Regions from separate parts of the Frankia sp. ACN1ag genome, predicted to be linked through region 1. Evidence: riboswitches for the same ligand, from Rfam matches in the RefSeq annotation. Region 1 holds a riboswitch; the other holds the start of a gene.

Region 1 (7,305 bases):
CAGTCCTGCTCCTCGCACGCGCGACCGGCACCCGGATCTCACCGGCAGACGGTTGCCAGCCTGCCCCCGGACGCGTCCGCACGCAACCGCGGGCGCACCGTTCAGCCGGCGGGGGCGAGCCCGTAGTCCGTGGCAGCGCCCGTCGGGGTGCCGGTTGTCGGGGTGCCGGCCGCCGGGGCGGTTCCGTTCGCGGCGCCCGTCGTGCCGCCGCCGTCGCCGGCAGGCTCACCCCCCGCGCCGCTGGACGTCACGCCGCTGGGCAGGGCCCCCACCCGCGCCCCGTCCGCCCCAAGAACGGGAGTCGGGGCTCCCGCGCCGCCCGTCGCGGTCGCCGTGCCGGCCGTTCCGGCCCGGTCGCCCGTGCCCGGCTGGCTGTTGCTGCCTGCCCGGTTCGTGCTGCCTGCCCGGTTCGTGCTGCGCGGCTGGCTCGTGCTGCCTGCCTGGCTGGGGATCGCGGCCGGGCGGCCGGCGGTGCCCGCCGGCGCGAGGGCATCCGGTGTGCGTGGAGCCCCGGCCGCGGAGGTCGTGGAGGATGCGTCCGGCGGCACGGCCGGGGCCACGGCGTTTGGCTGCCCTGGCGCGGCGGGCGTCGGACCCGGCGCGACCGGCTCGGCAGCCCGGTCCACCCCGGTCGAACCGTGCGTCGCCTCCTGCGCCGGGCCGCTGATCGGGCTGCTGGCTGACGTCGGCGCAGTGATCGGATCGGTGTCGCTCGGGGAGACCGGCGTGCTCGGCATGGCGGTCGGCGGGAGCCCCTGCGAGGCAGTGGTCGGCGCCGCCGTGGGCGCGGCGCTCGCGGGATGCGCCGCGGTGGCGGCCGTTGGCCGCGGGAGACGGGGGCCGAGGGCCCTGCGAAACCCGTCGATGAGGTCGAGCGCCGCCCGGGTGGCATCGGTCGTGCCGGGGGGAAGGGCGGCGAGGACGGGTGTCAGTCGGTCGGACTGCTCGGTCGTGAAGGCGTTCATCGTCGCCCAGGCGTCGGCGTTCCCGGCGGTGGCCCGGGCGAGCAGCACCCGCGAGCCGGCCCGGGCCTGGGCGCACCAGGCCCGCAGCAGGCTGTTGACCATGCCGGCATCCGCGTGACGGCCGAGTGAGGCGGGGGCCGGCGCCGAGGCTGTCGGGGCGGCTGCTGTGGCCGAGGCGGCTGCCGTGCCCGGCGCCGCGGCGGGCACGACGGGTGGGAGGGGCCGGGCGGGCAGGAGGGGAAGGCCCGTCCCGGCGGTGCGCGGCGAGCCGAGCGGATCTCCCAGATGCGACGGGTCCGCAGGGCCTGACGGCTGGTCGGCGGCGCCTGCGGGACCGGCGGCTGCCGCGGACGTCCGCAATGTCGACGACGGCGTGCCGGCCCCGGTCTCGGCCCGCGAGGAGGCCTCAGGTACGGCAGCCAGGCCGCCCGCGGCGCCCGCGGCGCCCGCGACGCCCGCGGCGGGTGCGATCAGCGGGGGTATGCCGGCAGCGGCGGGCTGGCCGAGTGCGGTGGGCGCCGGCGGCCGGACCTCGGCAGCCGCCTCGGTGCCGCCGGTGCCGATGTTGGCGGCGCTGCCGGTGTCGGTGTTGGCGCGGCCGATGGGGGCGCCCTCGCCGAGGGTGATCGTGCGTAGCTCGTTCATGCGGGTGCCGGCCACGTCGAGTCGGGTCTTCGCCCTGGCGACCGGATCGCGCACCAGCGATACCTGGAGGTTCTCGACCCGCCGTTTGACGCTGTAGAGCGTCTCACCGGGCAGAGCGTCCTGCGCGCTGACGGCGAGACCGGCCAGGGCCACCGCGCCGGCGAGGGAGACGGCCAGCAGCGGACGGGCGGCGCGCAGGACCCGGCCTCGCCGCGCCGGGGCCGGACGCACCCGCCGCCCGGTGTTGCCCGAGCCGCGCGCCGCGGTGCTGGTCTGGTCGGTGAGAGAGGCGAGCAGGTGGGAGCGCACGGCGTCACGGCGGACCGGATTCATCCGGGGGGTCGGGAGGTCACGCAGAGCCGCCGCCGCGTTCGCCAGGCGGATGTCGGAAGCGTCGGTCGGCGGGCGCCGGCCTTCCAGCAGCGCGGCGGCCCGCTCGGCGCGGGTCCGGCGCAGCCGCCACCACCGGGAACCGCATGACCCAGGCCCGGGTTGTTCCACCCCGGCGGAATCCCGGTCGCGGCCGCGCGCTGCCCTCACGTCCTCCCCCTGGGAGCGGTCGCGCGGCGGCGGTCTGGGAGCCGGCTGCCCCCGTGCCGGCCCGACCGAGGTCTACCGCCGTTCAGTTACCGAACTACCACACAGTGTTCACGTGTACTGTACTACCCTTTTCGATCTTGGAGTTGGGCTGCGGGAACTGGGCTGTCACCCGGTCGGTCGGGTTGCCGAGCACGGCGAACCGGTCGATCTTCAGCCCACGCTGGCGCAGGACGTTCTCGGCGTCGCGGTAGGTCTTGCCGATCACTTTGGGGACGGTGACCTGAACGCCGCTGCTGTCACCGCCGCTGCTGTCACCGCCGCCGGTGGAGTCGGTTCCGTCGTCGGGCAAGGCGGCGACCGTCAGCGTCACGGTGCTCTTCGGCGCGATCGGCTGGCCGACGCCGGGGTCGGCGCCGATGACGTTGCCGGGGGTCGTGTCCTCGGTCACGGCCAGATCGCGCTGGACCGTCACGCCCGCGACGCCGAGGGCGTCGATCTCCGCCTTGGCCGCGTCGTAGGGCTTGCCGATGATGTCGGCCGGCATCTGCCTGGTGTCCGGCCCGCTCGACATGATCAGGGTGACGCCGTCGCTGGGCTTGAGCACCGTGTTGACGGCCGGGTTGGTGCCGATCACATGGCCGGCCGGGACGGTGTCGCTGGCCTGGTTGACCAGCCCGCCCACGGTGAGGTTGACCTCCTTGAGCCGGGCCGTGGCCTGGTCCTGCGTGAGGTTCGCGAGGTCCGGCACACCGACGGTCGCCGGCCCGGAACTCAGCCGCAGAGTGATCACCGCGCCCTTGTCGACCTTCGCACCGTCCTTGGGGTCCTGCTGGGCGACATGGCCGGCGGCCACGGTGGGGTTGGCGACCGGATCGAGGTAGGTCGGCCTGAGCCCGTGGTCCCGCAGCATCGCCTCGGCATCCGACTTGCTGAGGCTGGTCAGCAGCGGGACCTCGATCTTGTCGCTGGACAGCAGGCGCAGTGCGAGAAAGCCGAGCAGCAGGACCAGGACAGCCGCGCCGCCCACGGCGAACGGCGCGTACCGGCGCGCGCCTGAGCCGGGGCTGGCGGCACGGCGGCGCCCGTGCCCGGCGCCGAGGTAGCTGGTGGAGGTCGGGGTCGGTGGGGCGGCGGAACGGTAGAGCGCCCCGGTGCCGGGCTGGCTCGCCACGCCGCCCGCGTACGGCCGCCCGCCGGCGGCGTCGTGCTCCGCGATGCCCGCTCTCGGCTGTCTCGACTCCGCACCGGTGAACGGAACGGCGCCGTGCGGATCGTCGTAGTCGGCGTCGTAGTCGGTGGGCTGGAAGGGGCGGGTGTAGTCGGGCCCCGGGTCCTCGGGGGGCGGCCCCATCAGGCCGATCCGCTCGACCTCGCCGGTGAAGCCGGTCTGGTAGGCGTCCGGCGCGGGCAGGTACGGCCCGATGCGGTGCAGCTCGTCGAGCAGCGCCGCGCCGTCGGCGGGCCGGCGGGCCGGGTCGCGTGCCGTCGCCCGCAGCACGAGGCCGTCGAGCTCCGCCGGCACGCCCTCGACGACGGTGGACGGCGCCGGCACGTCGCCGTGGACGGACTGGTAGGCCATCGACATCGGGGTCGCGCCGCTGTGGGGAAGATGGCCGGTCAGCGACTCGAACAGCACGACCCCGGCGGCGTAGACGTCGCTACGGGTGTCGGCGGTGCCGAGGGTGACCTGCTCGGGCGCGAGGTACCCGACGGTGCCCATCACCACCCCGTCGGTGAGCGCCTGGGTGGGCTGGCCGAGCGGGCGGGCCAGGCCGAAGTCGGCGACCTTCACCTGGCCGTCGTCGCCGAGCAGGATGTTCTCGGGCTTGATGTCGCGGTGGATGATGCCCGCGTCGTGCGCGGCGGCGAGCGCCTCCATCACGGGCTCGATGATCTCGACGGCCTCGGCGACCGGCAGCCGCCCCCGGGCGCCCAGGTGCTGGCGCAACGACCGGCCGCGTACCAGCTCCATGACCAGGTAGTTGATCAGACCCGCCGGGGTGTGGTCGGAGCCCTGGTCGAGCACCGAGACGACCCGGGGGGTGTTCAGGCGCGCCACCGCCTTGGCCTCGCGGTGGAAACGGCCGACGAACTCCGGGTCGTGGTTGAGGTTGGGATGCATGACCTTGAGGGCGACGAGCCGGTCCAGCCGGTTGTCGTGTGCGACGTACACCGTCGCCATGCCGCCGACGGCGAGTCGTTCCTGCGCCGTATAGCGGCCGTCGAGAAGCCGACCTATGACGGGGTCGGCCACGGTGGCATCCACGGGAGACAGTTTACGATCGTCGCCGAACCATGCCGCTACCGGAGCCACGTGGAGTTAGCTCCGGATTCGACTGAGGGGCGGCGGCGAACGCAACGCCATGCCCGCGGACATGGCGTTGCCTATCGCCTTACCGGCCGATGCTCTTCGGTTGAATACCTGACCCTGCCGGTATGCGGCGATCGCGCTGCGCGGATCCGCCGCGGCGCACGGATACCGCCGCCCATCCGCCCCGGCCGGCGATGGGCGTGCCCCGGCACGTTCGAGTCGTCGCCGTCCGTGAGGATGAGATTCGCGGGACGTCGCCCGTCGGGGTGCCGCCCCCGATCCGCGGGCCCCCGGTCCGGCCGCCGCACGTGGGCGGCGTGCATCGATCCGGCTCGGTGGCGGTTGCGGGCCGGCTAGACTGGGGTCGCACCGGGGAGCCCGTGGACATGGGCTGAGAGGCCGGCCAGGAACACCGTCGGCGACCCGCATACCCGATCGCGGTCATGCGCGCGTGGGGAGGATGGTCATCATGTCGCAGGCTCCGTCAGGTCGCGCCGTTCCCGCGTCGGAGTGGTCCCGGCCGCCCGGCCCGGCGCTGTCCGGCGCCGTCGAGCCGGTCGAGAGTGATGAGCTCGTGATCGCCGGGCGGTCCTACGGCAGCCGCCTGCTGGTCGGGACGGGCAAGTTCGCGGCTCACGAGGTGATGCGCGACAGCCTGCTCGCCTCCGGCGCCGAGATCGTGACGGTCGCGCTGCGCCGGGTCGATCTCGACCGCGCCGGCGAGGGCGACGTGCTCGACTTCGTCCCGCCGGGGATGACGCTGCTGCCCAACACCTCCGGTGCGGCGGATGCGGCGGAGGCGTTGCGGCTGGCCCGCCTGGGCCGCGCCGCCACCGGCACCGGCCTGGTCAAGCTGGAGGTCACCCCGGACCCGCGGACGCTGGCCCCGGATCCGATCGAGACCCTGCGCGCCGCCGAGCTCATGGTCGCCGACGGCTTCACCGTCCTGCCGTACTGCTCGGCGGACCCGGTCCTGGCCCGCCGCCTGGAGGAGGCCGGCTGCGCCACGGTCATGCCGCTGGGTAGCTGGATCGGCTCGAACCGCGGGCTGCGCACCCGGGACGCGATCGAGGCGATCGTGGCGGGTGCGGGCGTGCCGGTGATCGTCGACGCCGGCCTCGGTGTGCCCTCCGACGCGGCGGAGGCCATGGAGATCGGCGCGGCAGCGGTGCTGGTCAACACGGCCATCGCGGTGGCGGCCGACCCGGTGCGGATGGCCCGGGCCTTCGCGCTGGCGACCGTCGCCGGGCGGCTGGGCCACCTGGCCGGGCAGGCGGGGACCGGGACGGCCACCGCGGCCTCCGCGTCCTCGCCGCTCACCGGCTTCCTCGGCGCTCTCGGCACCCCCGCGAACGGCAACGGCAGGGTGGCCGGGTGAGCGCGCCGCCGGGAGAGTTCGCCCGCGAGCTCGTCGCGCTGGACCTGTCCGGCCTGTCCGACCGGTCGCGGCGCGCGACGACGGCGGAGGTCGACGAGGTGCTGCGCCGGGTCCTGCCCGCCCCGGGCGGCCGGGGCGAGCCGGCGCCGGGGCGGGTCGGCCTCGACGAGCTGGCCGTCCTGCTCTCGCCGGCCGCGACGGGTCGGCTGGAGGAGCTCGCCCTCGCCGCCCGGACGACCACGCTGCGCCGCTTCGGCCGGGCCGTGCGACTGTTCGCCCCGCTGTACGTCTCGAACGCCTGCCTGTCGTCCTGCACCTACTGCGGCTTCGCCAAGGGTCTGCCGGTCGCGCGGCGCACGCTCAGCGTCGACGAGGTGGCGGCAGAGGGTCGGCTGCTGGCCGAGCGGGGCTTCCGCCACGTGCTGCTGGTCGCCGGGGAACACCGCATCGAGGTGTCCGCCGACTACCTCGTCGCCGTGGTGGAGCGGCTGCGGCCGATGTTCCCGTCGCTGTCGATCGAGACGCAGACCTGGTCGGACGACACCTACGCCCGGCTGGTGCGGGCCGGGCTGGAGGGCGTCGTCCACTACCAGGAGACCTACGACCGGGCCCGTTACGCCGAGGTGCACGTCGCGGGCTGGAAACGCGACTACGACCGCCGGCTGTCGTCGTTCGAGCGGGCCGCGGGCGCCGGGGCACGCCGGCTCGGGATCGGCGCGCTGCTCGGCCTCGCCCCGGACTGGCGGGCCGACGTGCTCGCTCTGGCCGCCCACGCCTCGTTCCTGTCGCGGCGGTACTGGCGGACCGAGGTGTCGGTCGCGCTGCCGCGGATCAAGCCCAGTGCCAGCGAGTTTCCGCCGGTTGTCGTCGTCTCCGACGCCGAGTTCGTGCAGGCGTACGCGGCCCTGCGGCTGTTCGAGCCCGACCTCGCGCTGACGCTGTCCACCCGGGAGCCGGCGGCGATGCGCGACGGCCTGGTCCGCATCGCCGTGACGACGATGAGCGCGGGTTCCTCCACCGAGCCCGGCGGCTACGGTTCGCCGGGTACCGCTCAGGAGCAGTTCTCGATCTCGGATGAGCGCCCGCCGGCCGAGGTCGCCGCGATGCTCGTCACGGCCGGCTACGAGCCGGTGTGGAAGGATGCCTTCCCTCTCGTCGACCCGCGGTGATGGCGGAACTCGACGCCGTCGGCGCAGAGCACTCCGCCCAAGGTCGTTCGGAACCCGGCCCGGCGGAGCCGGCCCGGACGATGCCGACACTAACGCGCTGTTCTGCGTGCGGACGGTGTCGACGCAATTCCCCTATGCGCGGTTTGAGGGTAGATGTGGCGCACTGTTCGTAATGTAGAGAGGGCATGCTCCGTCCTTCACGACCCGAATGACCGCGCGCGTCGGTAAGACCACTAGAGTGCCGGGCGTGCCTCGCATTCACCTGGTGTCGAACCTGCCCGGGGTGAACGCGCTCGG
Region 2 (7,305 bases), on a different contig from region 1:
GTCCCCCGGCCGACGGTGCGGCACCGACGGCGGGCCCGCCCGGGACGGGCTCCGGGGAGGTGCACGCGCCGGCCGGCGGTGTCCTGTTCGCCATCGATCCGGTTCGATTCGGCCCGGCGGGGGTGCCGGTGGCCTGGCGGGACGGACTGTGCCAGCTCGTGGGCCTCGCCGCGCAGCACTGCGACCTGCCGGCCGACGCGGTGAGTGTCCAGGACCGGGGCGGCGGGCTGCTCGGCGCGGTCCGCGACGACGTGCCGGCGGAGCTCGTGGTCGCGGATCTCGTGCGGGAGCTGCGGGGAGTGCTGCACACCTACAACCGGCCGCGGGGCGAGAGCGGTCGGGTCCGGCTGCGGGTCGCGCTGCACCAGGGGCGGGCCGTCGCCGACGACAGCGCTGCCGCCCGAAGTGACGCCGCCCGAAGTGACGCCGCCCGAAGTGACGCCGCCCAGGCGGCCTCGCGCCTCGTCGACACGCCCGCCCTCAGCCGCCTGCTCGGGGAGTTCCCCACCACGGAGATGGCCGTCATCATCTCGGGCACGCTGTTCGCGGCCACCGTCGATCGACGGCGGCGCGATCTGGATCCCGGCTCGTTCCGGCGGGTCGAGACGGGCGTCCCCGGCCTCGCCGGCCCCGCCTGGGTCCAGGTGCCCGCGGGGGGCGAGGGGCCGGCCGACGGCCCGCGGGTGCCCGCGGCGGATCAGCGGTCGGTTCCGCCGCCGGTGGCGTCGATCGTCGCCGAGGAGCCGCGCACCGCGGCCGGGTGGGACTTTCTCGTCTCCGCCGCGGAGGAGGACAGCGATTGGGGTGAGTGGTGTGCCTGGCAGCTCGAGCAACAGGGCTTCCAGGTGCATCTCGACACCTGGGACGTCGTCGCCGGGGATCACCTGGTGGGGCGCCTCGACGAGGCGGTGTCCCGCTCGAAGCGGACCCTCGTGATCCTCTCCGAGCACTACCTGGCCTCGGAAAAGGTGCAGGCCGAGTGGCAGACGGCCTGGAGGTCGGACCCGACCGGGATGAAACGGCGCCTGATCCCGGTGCGGGTCGCCGCGAACCGCTCGAAGGCCGAAGGGCTGCTGCAGGGCATCAACTCCATCGACCTCGTCGACCTGGATGGCGACGAGGCGCGGCGCACCTTCGTCGACGGGATCCGCCGGGCGATCGAGGGCCGATACCGGCCGAGCGAGGCGCCGCCCTTCCCCGGCTCTCCCCCGCGGACCTGACCCGCGGCGACAGCCCGCGGGCCTGGCTCGCAGCCGCGATGCTCAGGGGCCGGCGATCGGGAGGTGGATCCGGTTGCCGGCGGCGGCGAACTCCGCGGCCTTGGCCCGCAGCCCCGCGGCGACCGCCTCGTCCCCCGCGCCCGGGGTTGAGGTCAGGGCCGGGGCGGCCGGGTCGGTCGCGGCGGTGCCGTCTCCGGCGGCCCGCACCTGGTGGGAGATCTTCATCGAGCAGAAGTGCGGTCCGCACATCGAGCAGAAGTGGGCCGTCTTCGCGGCGGGGGCCGGCAGGGTCTCGTCGTGGTACGACCGGGCGGTGTCCGGGTCCATCGCCAGGTGGAACTGGTCGGCCCAGCGGAACTCGAACCTGGCGTCCGACAGCGCGTCGTCCCAGGCCCGGGCGCCGGGATGCCCCTTGGCGAGGTCCGCCGCATGGGCCGCGATCTTGTAGGCGATGACGCCGGCCTTGACGTCGTCTCGGTCGGGCAGACCGAGATGCTCCTTCGGGGTGACGTAGCAGAGCATCGCGGTGCCGTGCCAGCCGATCACCGCGGCGCCGATCGCCGAGGTGATGTGGTCGTAGCCGGGGGCGACGTCGGTGGTGAGCGGCCCGAGCGTGTAGAACGGCGCGTCGTGGCAGATCTCCCGCTGCAGCCGGACGTTCTCCTCGACCCGGTGCAGCGGGACGTGGCCGGGCCCCTCCACCATCACCTGCACGTCGTGCTCCCACGCGACGCGGGTCAGCTCGCCCAGGGTGGCGAGCTCGGCGAGCTGGGCGTCGTCGTTGGCGTCGGAGATCGAGCCGGGCCGCAGGCCGTCGCCGAGCGAGAACGTCACGTCGTAGGCGGCGAGGATCTCGCACAGCTCGGCGAAGTGGGTGTAGAGGAAGTTCTCCTCGTGGTGGGCGAGGCACCAGGAGGCCAGGATCGAACCGCCGCGCGAGACGATCCCGGTCCGGCGCCGCGCGGTCAGCGGCACGTAGCGCAGCAGCACCCCGGCGTGGACCGTCATGTAGTCCACCCCCTGCTCGCACTGGCGGATGACGGTGTCCCGGTAGGCCTCCCAGGTCAGCGCCTCGGGCCGGCCGCCGACCTGCTCCAACGCCTCGTAGATGGGCACCGTGCCGACCGGGACCGGGGAGTTGCGCAGGATCCACTCGCGGGTCCGGTGGATGTCCGCACCGGTGGACAGGTCCATGACGGTGTCGGCGCCCCACCGGGTCGCCCAGACCATCTTCTCGACCTCCTCCTCGATCGAGGAGGTCACGGCCGAGTTGCCGAGGTTCGCGTTGATCTTCACCAGGAAGGACCGGCCGATCACCATCGGCTCGGACTCGGGATGGTTCACGTTCGCCGGCAGGACGGCGCGCCCGGCGGCGATCTCGGCCCGCACGGTCTCGACGGGCAGCCCCTCGCGCAGGGCGGCGAACTCCATCTCCCGGGTGATCTCTCCCCGGCGCGCGTGGGCGAGCTGGGTGACGGCTCCCCCGCCGGGCCGGGCCCGTAGCGCGCCCCGCCCGCCGGCCGGAGCGGTGTTCCCGCGCTCGGCGATCCACCGTGCCCGCAGCGGCGGCAGGCCCCGGCGCACGTCGACGTCCGTCGCCGGATCCGTGTACGGGCCGGAGGTGTCGTAGAGCACGACGCTGTCCCCGGTGGTGAGGACGACCTCCCGCATCGGCACCCGCAGGTCGGGGTCCGCGCCGACGAGCCAGGTCTTGCGGCTGCCCGCCAGCGGCCCGGTCGAGACGGCCGTCGCCCGGGGCGCGGCCGGCGACTCCTGGGACGCGGCAGGTGACCCTTCGGACGCAGGCCGGGCCGGCGTCCGGCCCGGCGAGGCCGCCGGAAAACCGTTCGGAATGCCCCCCGGGATGGCCTCGGATTCCGGCCGGGAATCCGCCTCGCCGAGGCCGGGAAAATTCTCGGAAGAAGGAGACGAGAAAGAACGGTCGATTGGCGACATCATATGAACTCCCTACGCCGGCATTACCCGGACAGGTTCTGCGGTCGGCGGCCCTAGCCACCCTCTCAGCCCCTCGGTGGAGCTCCCGCGATCAATTCGCGCATGGTCACCATAAACCACTCGGCTAGCGGCCGTCAGTCGATCGCGTCCATCACGCCGGCCCAATCCGTCAGGGCGCGATCTGTCAGGAGGCTGCCGTCCCGAGGCAGGGCGGCGGGTCTGGGTGCGGCCCGGGGGGAACGGCCGGTGCCTCGCCGAGGTAGCTCGCCTCGATGAGGTCGGGGCGGGCAGCGAGCTGCGCGGCGGGCGCGGCGAGCGCGACCCGACCGCGGTCGAGCACGTAGCCGCGGTCGGCCACCCGCAGCGCGAGGGCGGCGAACTGCTCGACGAGCAGCACACCGGTCGACGTCTCGGCCGCGATTCCGCGCAGCAGCTCGAGCAGCCGCGGCGCGACGCCGGGCGCCAGGCCGAACGACAGCTCGTCCACCAGCAGCAACCGCGGCCGGCGCACGAGGGCGACGGCCAACGCGAGCCGCTGGCGCTCGCCGCCGGACAGCTCCCCGGCCGGCCGGTCGAGCAGGCCGCCCAGCGCCGGGAACCAGCCCAGGACCCGCTCGATCTCGCCGCGGTGGCTGCGGCCGGCTGCCAGGCGCAGGTTCTCCCGGACGGTCAGCCGGCCCAACGCCCCCCGCCCCTGCGGGACGACGGCCAGCCCTCGCCGGGCAAGCGTGCTCGGCGCGGGACGCCGGAACCACTCGCCGAACACCCCGACCCGGCCCGCACTCGCCGGCAACAGGCCGGCGGCCGTGCGGATCAGGGTCGTCTTGCCGGCCCCGTTCGCCCCCAACAGCGCCACGATCTCGCCGGCACGGACGACCAGCGACACCTCCCGCAGCACCGGTCCCTCGTGGTAGCCGCTGCTCACCCGCTCGAACTCGAGCAGCTCGGTGCCTGCCGTCGGCACCGTGGACGCGGTCGGCGGCCGCCGGGGCGATGGGGAGACGACCGGCGAGGTCGCAGCGGCCGGCACGGCCGGCACCGCCGTGGCGGTCGGCTCGGACGGCAAGGCGGGCTCGGACGGCAAGGCGGGCTCGGACGGCGAGGCGGGCTCGGGGCCGTCGGAGCCGCCCAGGTAGGCCGCGCGAACGGCCGGATCCGCCCGGACCTGCGCGGGGAGCCCGCGGGCGACGATCCGACCACCGTCCAGGACGAGAACCCGGTCGCAGACGTCGAAGACGAGCTGGACATCGTGATCGACGAGCAGGACGGCGACGCCGCGGCCGGCGATGCGCCGGATGCGCGCGGCCAGCTCGCGCCGATCTCCGGGGTCGAGCCCCGCGGCCGGCTCGTCGAGCAGCAGGACCTTCGGCATGGCCGCGAGTGCGCGGCCGAGGGCGACCGCGGCTCGCTCGTCATGGCTGAGCGTCGCGGGCAGGCGGTCGGCAATCGCCGCGAGTCCCAGCCGACCGGCCTCCATCGACCCGGCCACCGGGCGCGCCACCACGGCGATGTTCTCCGCCACCGCCAGGCTGTCGAACAGCTCCAGGGCCTGGAAGGTGCGGGCGAGCCCGAGCCGCTGCCGCTCGTGCGCCGGCAGCTCGGTCAGCGCGGTGCCGTCCAGGGTCACGCTGCCGGCGAAGATCGTCGCGAAGCCGGTGAGCGCGTCGATCAGCGTCGTCTTGCCAGCCCCGTTCGGCCCGATGAGGCCGGTGACGCTGCCCGCCTCGAGGCCGAAGGAGACACCCTCGACGATGCGGGTACCGCCCTGCCCGGCCGCGAGCATGTCGACGGACAACAACGCCGTCACGACACACCGCCGGGGTTGAGCGGGAACGCGGTCAGGCCGGGCCGGTTGCCCTCCGCGAGACGCGGTGGCCCGCCGTCGACACCCTCGGGCACATCCGCACCGGGTCCCCCACCCCCACCGAGCCGCCCATCCCCGCCGAGCCGTTCATCCCCGCCGAGCCGTTCATCCCCGCCGAGCCGCTCATCCCCGCCGAGCCGCCCATCCCCGCCAGGCCGCTCGGTCCTGCCGGGCCGCAGTTTCCCGCCGGGCCAGCCGGTGCGCCGGGGCTGGCTCGGGCCGACCCGCCGGCCGGCGCGGCCGGGCCGGTAGACGAGCCCCGCCGGCCGCAGGACGGCCAGCACCACCACCGCGAGACCGCACAGCACCTGCTGGTATTCGCCGAGCCCGGCAACGCGGTCCAGCGCCGTGAAGGCCAGCCCGCCGGGGGCGAGCAGCCCGCCGGCCAACGCCCCGCCGACGCTGGTCACCCCGCCGACGGCCGCGATGGCAAGGAAGAACAGCGAGGCGGTGACCCCGAACGAGTCGAAGGACAGCCGGCCCTGGCCGTACCCGATGAGGCAGCCGCCGAGGCCGGCAAGCGCTGCGGACAGCGTGAATGCCAGCACCTTCGTCCGGCGTACATCGATCCCGGCCGCGGCCGCCGACCGCTCGTTGGCCCGCACCGCGAGCATCCGCCGCCCGAGGTCGGCGGTGCGCAGGCGGGCCACACCGTAGCCGCCGGCGGCGAGCACGGCCAGCGCCAGCAGTCCGTACTGGACCCGGGGAAAGCCGGCCCCGGACAGTCCGAGGTCCAGACCGAAGATCTTCGGATTGGGCACGGACGAGCCGGCGAGCCCGCCCGTGATCAGCGGGTTGCCGAACACCGCCTCCTGGATCGCGACCCCGGCGACCAGCGTGATCAGAGCCAGATCCACGCCGCGCAGCCGGCGCGACACCACCCCGAGGAACAGCCCCGCGACCGCGGCCGCGAACGTGGCGATCAGGGGGGCGATCGGGAAGGGCACGCCGAGCTCGCCCTCCAGCCGGGCCAGCAGGAAGCCGGCGACGCCGGCCAGCGACATCTGCGCCAACGAGAGCTGGCCGACGTAGCCGGTCAGCACTACGAAGGACAGGCACACCACGGCGCCGGCGAGGCTGCGTTCGAGCCCGAGCCGCCAGGAGCCGGTGAGCAGGAGCAGCGCGACCACTCCGACGGGCACGCCGAGCAGCAGCCCGCCGAGCGGGCGCCGAGCGGGCTCGACCACGGGCAGCGGCACCGACCCGACGGCCCCGGCCGCGCGCCCAGGGATCAGCGTCCCGCGCCGGCCCGCCACGGCGAGGACGAGGATCATCGGCAGCAGCGCCCGCAGCCCCGGCTGGTTGAGCCAGCCCACGTCCTGCTGCAGCGGGAGCAGGAACCCCTGTGCGACGCCGAGGCCGAGCGCACCGGCGACGGTCAGGCCGAACGAGGACAGCCCGCCGAGCAGGGCCGCGGCGAGCGCGGGCACGACGAACAGCGAGTAGCTCGTCGGGTTCAACGCGCTGATGGGGGCGACCAGGATGCCGGCCAGCGCGGCGAGCACCGCCGCCAGCATCCAGTTCGCCGCGGCGATCCAGCCCGGCCGGCGGCCGAGCAGCGCGGTGGTCTCCGCATCGTCGGCGACGGCCCGGGTCGCGAGGCCGAACATGGTCCAGCGCGACATCGCCCACAGGCCGGCGGCGGCCACGACGACGAGGCCCGCCAGCAGCAGCCGGTCACTCGGCACGGTGACGCCGAGCAGGTGCAGCGGCGACTGGGGCAGCACGGGGTCGAGGAAACGGTTGTCCGAGCCGAACTGAACGACGGCGACGGCCTGCAACGCGATGGTGAGGCCGACCGCGGCGACGACGGTCATCGTCGGCTGGGCCCGCCGCAACGGCCGGAAGACCAGCAGATAGGACGCCAATGCCAGCAGGGCAGCCATCGCAAGAGAAACCGACAATGCCAACCCGAACGTGGGGGTGTCGGTAAGATGAATTCGCGGCGGCAATCCGACGACAGGCAGGACGAGATCACCGACCTCGCGCAGCTCGGCATACTGATAAGTGGCGTACATGGCGAAGGCGCCGTGCGCGATGTTGATGACGCCGGAGGCTCGGTAGGTGAGCACGAGTCCGAGTCCGAGCGCCGCGTACACCGCACCCGGGCCGAGGCCCAGCAGCATTGCAGCTACATAGGTGGTCACGGGGCTCCCGAGCACATGTCCAACGTCGAAGCCGACGGACGGGCGGCAGGTCGGAAGTGTGGGCGAGCGGTCACCGAATCACTCCCGTCCCGCCGGCCGGCGGTCTCACCCAGGAACC

Evidence for each region. Region 1 has a riboswitch for thiamine pyrophosphate ahead of UK82_RS21725 (thiazole synthase). Riboswitches for the same ligand answer to the same signal wherever they lie in the genome.
Region 2: another riboswitch for thiamine pyrophosphate. It lies ahead of thiC (phosphomethylpyrimidine synthase ThiC); the one in region 1 lies ahead of UK82_RS21725 (thiazole synthase).

The regions. Positions count from the first base shown of each region.
Region 1 is NZ_LJPA01000026.1:55,111-62,415, forward strand. Features, by position in the region: gene UK82_RS21715 (DUF5667 domain-containing protein) at 102-2,150, opposite strand; gene UK82_RS21720 (Stk1 family PASTA domain-containing Ser/Thr kinase) at 2,245-4,404, opposite strand; TPP riboswitch at 4,822-4,936, shown strand; gene UK82_RS21725 (thiazole synthase) at 4,931-5,839, shown strand; gene thiH (2-iminoacetate synthase ThiH) at 5,836-7,008, shown strand; gene UK82_RS21735 (Gfo/Idh/MocA family protein) at 7,217-7,305, shown strand, end outside.
Region 2 is NZ_LJPA01000059.1:1,827-9,131, reverse strand. Features, by position in the region: gene UK82_RS41910 (toll/interleukin-1 receptor domain-containing protein) at 1-1,220, shown strand, start outside; gene thiC (phosphomethylpyrimidine synthase ThiC) at 1,263-3,176, opposite strand; TPP riboswitch at 3,169-3,275, opposite strand; gene UK82_RS29560 (ATP-binding cassette domain-containing protein) at 3,361-4,983, opposite strand; gene UK82_RS29555 (ABC transporter permease subunit) at 4,980-7,187, opposite strand.